2 regions of the Diaphorobacter limosus genome follow, and region 1 is predicted to be linked to the other one. Evidence: predicted binding sites of a transcription regulator. Region 1 holds the regulator's gene; the other holds the start of a gene.
What was found. Region 1 encodes sigma-54, which starts transcription at its own class of promoters, with help from an activator protein. Its sites were predicted from a motif close to TGGCANGNAANCTGCTTT; they were not measured.
Positions count from the first base shown of each region.

Region 2: pedF (cytochrome c-550 PedF) is a predicted target of sigma-54. The motif match lies at 1,902-1,919, and genes of this name have one in related genera.

Region 1 is NZ_CP136921.1:3,075,757-3,079,125, forward strand. Features, by position in the region: gene lptB (LPS export ABC transporter ATP-binding protein) at 1-473, shown strand, start outside; gene P4826_RS14720 (RNA polymerase factor sigma-54) at 517-2,061, shown strand; gene P4826_RS14725 (acyl-CoA thioesterase) at 2,081-2,518, shown strand; gene P4826_RS14730 (PEP-CTERM sorting domain-containing protein) at 2,525-3,187, opposite strand; gene P4826_RS14735 (methyl-accepting chemotaxis protein) at 3,322-3,369, opposite strand, start outside.
Region 2 is NZ_CP136921.1:2,037,619-2,040,987, forward strand. Features, by position in the region: gene P4826_RS09815 (TonB-dependent receptor domain-containing protein) at 1-96, shown strand, start outside; gene P4826_RS09820 (catalase family peroxidase) at 186-1,214, shown strand; gene pedF (cytochrome c-550 PedF) at 1,380-1,865, opposite strand; gene P4826_RS09830 (sigma-54-dependent Fis family transcriptional regulator) at 2,202-3,369, shown strand, end outside.

The sequences.
Region 1 (3,369 bases):
TTCGCAAGCTCAACGTGGAAGACAACGTGCGCGCGGTGCTGGAGCTGCAGACCGACGCCGCCGGGCGCCCGCTCTCGCGCGCCGAGATCGAGGCACAGCTCACCGGCCTGCTGCAGGAACTGCGCGTGGAGCATTTGCGCCAGTCGCCGGCGCTGGCCCTGTCCGGCGGCGAGCGCCGGCGCGTGGAAATCGCCCGGGCGCTGGCCACGCAGCCGCGCTTCATCCTGCTGGACGAGCCCTTTGCCGGCATCGATCCCATTGCCGTGATCGAGATCCAGCGCATCATCGGCTTCCTGAAAGAGCGCGGCATTGGCGTCTTGATCACCGACCACAACGTGCGCGAGACGCTGGGCATCTGCGACCACGCCTTCATCATCAGCGACGGCCATGTACTCGCCCAGGGCACGCCGTCGGACATTGTGGACAACGCGGAAGTGCGCCGGGTGTACCTGGGTGAGCATTTCCGCATGTGAGCGTGGTGAGCAGGCGCAGCATCCAGATGCAAGGAGGGCGGCCATGAAGCCCGGCCTGTCACTGCGCGTTTCGCAGCATCTGGCGCTTACGCCGCAGTTGCAGCAATCGATTCGCCTGCTGCAGCTGTCCACCCTGGAGCTGGCGCAGGAAGTCGAGCAGATGCTCGATGACAACCCGTTTCTGGAGCTGGCGTCCGACGATGGGACGCATGAGCCTGAGATCCATGAAGCGCAGCAACCGATTGACAATGCTACATATTCAGAAGCTGCTAGCGCTGATGCAGAGGGCGCTGGAGCCGAAAATGATGCCGAAACCTCAGCGGTTGCCGAGCCCAGTGACTGGGACGGTGACGGCAGCATGGATGCGGCGGTGGAAGACGGCGAATGGGGCAGCGACGGAATCGCGCCCGCCAGCGGCGCGCATGACGGTGACGACACCGAGGTCAGCGAGCTGGCGCGCAGCCACGAATCCCTGACCGATTTCCTGCATCGCCAGGCATTGTCACTGCGCCTGTCCGATGTCGACATGGCGGCGCTGCGCTTTCTCATCGAGTCGCTGAACGACGATGGCTACCTGGACGAGCCGCTGGAATCCCTGGCGGCCAGCCTGGCGGGGGCCGACGACCCCGAGCAGCTCGAAGAGCTGGTGCACCGCTTCACTGTGGCCCTGCGCCTGCTGCAAAACCTGGAGCCGACCGGCGTGGGCGCGCGCGACCTGGCCGAATGCCTGACGCTACAGCTGCACGCCATGAACCGCGACGAAGAGGGCGACCCGGCGGTGATTCAGACCGCGCTCGCCATCTGCAGCCAGCCGCTGGATCTGCTGGCGCGGCGCGACCTGCGCCGCCTGGCCCAGGCCACAGGCAGCAGCGACGACGACACGCGTGCCGCCATGGCGCTGATCGCGCGCCTGGAGCCGCGCCCGGGCCGGCGCTTTGCCGACGTGGAGCGCAACGTCATCGCGCCCGATGTCATCGTGAAAAAAACCGGACGCGGCGCGCAGCAGGACTTCAGCGTGCAGCTCAACCCCGACGTCATGCCGCGCCTGCGCGTGCACGAGATCTATGCCAGCGCCCTGCGTGGTGCGCGCGGCGGCGACGGGCACCAGGCGCTGCAGTCCCGGCTGCAGGAGGCACGCTGGTTCATCAAGAACATACAGCAGCGATTTGACACTATCTTGCGTGTATCGCGCGCCATCGTCGAGCGGCAAAAGAGCTTTTTCGTGCATGGCGAGCTGGCCATGCGGCCGCTGGTGCTGCGCGAGATCGCCGACGAGCTGGGCCTGCACGAGTCCACCATCAGCCGCGTGACCAGTGCCAAGTACATGGCCACGCCGCAGGGTACGTTCGAGTTGAAGTACTTCTTTGGCTCCGGCCTGGGCACCGAGACCGGCGGCAACGCGTCGAGCACCGCGGTGCGCGCGCTGATCAAGCAGTTCGTCGCCGCCGAGGATGTGAAGAAACCGTTGTCGGACAACCAGATCGCGGAGATGCTCAAGGAGCAGGGCATAGAGTGCGCGCGTCGCACCGTGGCCAAGTACCGCGAGGCGCTGAAGATCGCGCCGGCCAATCTGCGCAAGGCGCTATAGACACAAGGCATAGATTCCCATGGCCCGCATCCTCTTCGACCTGCCCGAACGCTTCGGCTTCACCACCGAGTTGCAGGTCTATATCAGCCACGTCAACTACGGCGGCCATCTGGACAACGCCCAGCTGCTGAGCCTGGTGTCCGAGGCGCGCATGCGCTTCTTCCAGTCGCTCGGCTACACCGAGGGTGATGTGGCGGGCCTGGCCATCGTGGTCGGCGACATGCTGGCGCAATACAAGTCCGAGGCCTTTCACGGCGAGACGCTGCGCGTGCAGATGACGCCGAGGGACTTCAACCGCTACGGCTGTGACCTGGTGTTCTGCATGACAGAGGTCTCCTCGGGCCGAGAGGTGGCTCGCGGCAAGACCGGCGTGGTCCTCATCGACCGCGTGGCACGCAAGCCGGCGCCCATTCCGGATGTCGTGCGCAAGGCCCTGGAGGCCGTGGCGACACGCTGACGCGCGTCAGGTTTTCTTTCGCCCCAACAGGCCAATACCAGCCAGCGCGGCGCCGAGCAAGGCGAGGGATGCCGGCTCGGGAATGGACTGGTGGGGCAACGTGACCACGATATCGTCGATCACGAATTCCGGCGTCTCACCGTTGCCTTGTGCAGTGAACACCACCGAACTCAGGTTGGTGAACGATGACGGCAGGAAGAACTGCGTCCAGTCATAGGGGGCCTGGCTGTCCAACGTGATACTGGTAAACACCGTGCCGCCGCCCATGAGGTGCCCAAGGATGTCGATGCTGGTGGCGACGCTGTACAAGCTCACGGGCAGCGACGGGTCAAAATCTTCCGTTCTGCCACCCGCAAAAAATGACTCCAGGGAAAACGCAGCCCCGCTGCTATTGGTCATGGTCACGACGGATCGGAGATTCGCGTTGACCAGGGCTGCCGATGGATTGTTTTGCACAACCCCTGATTCGCAGACATACAAATAGGGGTCTGCGGGGTTGCCGGTGAAGGTATAGCCCCGGCTTTGCAGTGAGGTGGCGGTGAAATCGACATAACAGGGGGAGCTGCCCGAAGGCACGTCCTGAAAATCAACCACATCCGCCTGGGCGTTGCCAACGGCACCCGCCAACAATGCCCCCGCAAGGGCGGTCACAACAGTGGTCATTTGCATGGTGGCATCTCCCGTCAGTTGTAAGACGTGAAACACCCATGCATATCATGTGCCAGCACCCCAAGCTGTTGATTTTTATGACTTGGTCTCGATTGCCCCGCGAGTGATGTAAAGAAATCTGACAAATTTCAGCGTCAGGCCAGCAACTTTTGCGCGGCCGTCCCCTGCGGGAGCCTGAAGGC
Region 2 (3,369 bases), 1.0 Mb from region 1:
GGCTCCGTCATCGTCAACGAGGGCAACGGCCGCTTCTACGAGGCGGCGCCCGGACGGCAGTGGATGGCCGGCATCAGCCTGGGCTATCAGTTTTGAGTAACTATGTTTTTAATAGCTGTTTGCGCATACCCAGTTTGCGCAAAAGCCATTTTTCTCTCATAACCACCACCAAGGAGACTCCTCGCATGCCCCCTCATACCCGTCTGCTGGCCGGCGCCAGCGCCGCCGCCGCCCTGGCCCTGATGGCCGGCTGCGCCCAAAACCCGTCCGCCGGCCCAGCCGACAACACCGACCCCACGGCCCTGGTGAACCAGCTCGAGGCCACCACCGGCAAGTTCCCCGGCCAGCGCCGCTCCGGCGCCAAGGGGATCTGCGCGACCGGCGAATTCGTCGGCTCCGCCCAGGGCCGCGCGCTGTCCACGGCCTCGGCCTTCAGCGGCCAGCCGGTGCCCGTCGTGGCGCGCTTTTCACTGACCGGCGCCAACCCCGCCGCACCCGACAACACCAAGAGCCAGCGCAACATGGCCCTGCAGTTCAACCTGCCGGGCGGCGAGCAGTGGCTCATGGGCAATATCTCCACGCCGGTGTTCGGCGCCGCCACGCCGGCGCAGTTCCTCGGCCGCCTGGCCTCGCTGCAGGCCGATCCGGCGACGAAGAAGGCCGACCCGGCCAAGGTCAAGGCCTTTGCCGACGCCAACCCCGAGGTGCTGCTACAGGGCAAATACCTGGCGGCGCAACCCGTGCCGGCCAGCTTTGCCGGCCTGAACTACTGGGGCGTGCATGGCTTTGGCTTTGTCAACGCCCAGGGTGCGACCACCTGGGGCAAGTGGCTCTTCGAGCCCGTCGGCGGTGTGCAAGGCCTGAGCGACGACGAGGCCAAGGCCAAGGGCGCCAACTTCCTGTTTGACGACCTGCGCCAGCGCGTGGCCACCGGCCAGGCCCGGTTTGACTTCAACCTGGAACTGGCCCAGAGCGGCGACCAACTGGACAACCCCACCGTGCCACTGCCCGCCGGGCGCCAGAAGGTGAACCTGGGCCAGCTCAGGATCACCAAGGTCGAGGCCGAGGGCCAGGGCGCCTGCCTGGGCGTGACCTTCATCCCCACCGTGCTGCCCAAGGGCGTGGTGGCGGGCAACGACCCGGTGCTGGCCGCGCGTGCCGCGCCCTACGCCATATCCCAGGGCCGGCGCCAGAGCGAGGCGGGCGCCAAGTAATTCCATTTCTAAATCACCCGTGTCGTTGTTGCTTCGCCTTGCCGTGCTACAGCACTGTCTGCGGCTTCGCGCCTAGACACGAATGATGTAGAAACGGAATAAGCGCCGCATCCCAGTAAAAAGGCCGCTATCGCAGCGGCCTTTTTTTTGTGCAATGGCGTGTCTTCACTGCTGCGCGCGGCGCTCTTCCAGATAGGTGCGGATGGCCCAGACCGCCTCCTGCGTCAGCGTGCCCTCGAACGGCGGCATGTAGACCCGGCCGTCGCGCGTGCGGCCGCGGCGCACGGTGCCGGCGTAGAAGTCGTCCATCTCCTGGAAGCACACCTTCTTCTTGGCGGCATCGGCGTAGCCCGAGCATTCCTCGTCAAACTTGCGTAGATCCGGCGCGATGCCGCCCGACACCGCCTCCAGCCCATGGCAGCGCGCGCAGTTCTGGTTGTAGGCCGAGCTGCCTATGCGCAGCGCCTCCTTGTGGCCCTCGCCGCTGCTGTAGGGGTTGGATTCGAGCCACTTCGCGCCCAGCTGGGGCAGCGTGCTGGTGTCCACGGCCTGGGGCACCATATCGCCGTGCGCAAATGCCGCCGAGGCACCGCAGGCCAGGGCCAGGGCCAGCAGGCTGCGCTGCAGGGGGGCGAGAAAAGATCGTTGCATGGTTTGTCTCCTGTGGGAAAAGTGAATGCCCTCAGCTGCGCAATTTGCATGCCACCCCCGCCGCTGCCCGGGTCCGGGCCCGGCGCTGTCCCAGTTTGCGCCAGCGCGTGCCCGCCGGCGCCGTCCAAACCTGGCCGAGTGTCACAGCATGGAGCAATTCAGTGGCACAGTTGCGGCACATTTCTTGCTTGATCCCTGCTGTGGATCCGGGTTGCGAGGCACCCGTACCATTTGCACAATACTTGGTTCTTGCCCGGAGCCACGCCCCCTGCGCCTGCCGCCCAGGAGGACCCATAAAACCATTGGAAGAACCTACTTCCAGCGCCAGGAGACAACATGGACGCCCAGTCTGGACGCGCGGCCGCCATCGCCGTGCAAGCACCGCCAGAGCAAGACGCACATCTCGTCATCGACGAGGCACACCAGCGCTCCAAGGCCTTTGGTGTCTGCAGCGACGATGCCCCCGACTTCTCCAGCCTGGCGATCAGCCAGCTGAAGGCGGTGCTGGAAGAGAACCGCTTTCTGTTCCAGCATGCGGTGCCGGTGATGGAGACGCTGTATGGGCAGATCGCCAATACCCACAGCATGGTGCTCTTGACCTCGGCCCAGGGCATGGTGCTGCATTCCATGGGCGACAACGATTTTCTGGAGAAGGCCAACCGCGTGGCCCTGGTGCCCGGCATGGACTGGAGCGAGAAGACCAAGGGCACGAACGCCATCGGCACGGCGCTGTCGGCACAGCAGGCCGTCACCGTGCATGGCGACCAGCATTTCATGAGCGCCAACCAGGCGCTGACCTGCTCCTGCGCGCCGATTCTCGACCCCTACGGCCAGATCGTCGGCGCGCTGGACGTGACCGGCGACCACCGCAGCTACCACCAGCACACCATCGCCCTGGTGCGCATGTCGGCGCAGATGATAGAGAACCACATGTTCGCGGGCAGCTTCCCGAAGGCCGTGCGCGTGCATTTCCATTCGCGTCCCGAGTTTCTGGGCACCCTGGTGGAGGGCATTGCCGCGTTCACGCCCGAGGGGCGCTTTCTCTCGGCCAACCGCAGCGCGCAGTTCCAGCTCGGCATGTCCTACGGCGCGCTGCAGGCGCATACCTTTTCCTCGCTGTTCGGGCTGCCGATATCGGCGCTGTTCGAGCTCTTCGGCGGCGCCAGCCTGGCGCCACGCCAGCTGTGCCTGCACAACGGCGTATCGGTCTGGTGCCGCACCGAGACCAAGCCCGTCGGCCCCTGGGCCACGCCCATCGTCTCGCCCCTGTCCGGCGACGGAGCGGCGCCACCGGCGCGCAGCAGCGCACCACAAAAGGCCCAGCTGTCCTCGCTGCAATACCTGGACACGGGCGATGCGCAGCTGTCGGCCGTCATCGCCAAGCTGCGCAAGGTGGTCGATCGCGACATTCCGGTGATGATCCTGGGCGAGACAGGCTCCGGCAAGGACTTGCTGGCCCAGGCCATACACAACGACTCGGCGCGCGCACGCCAGCCCTTCGTGG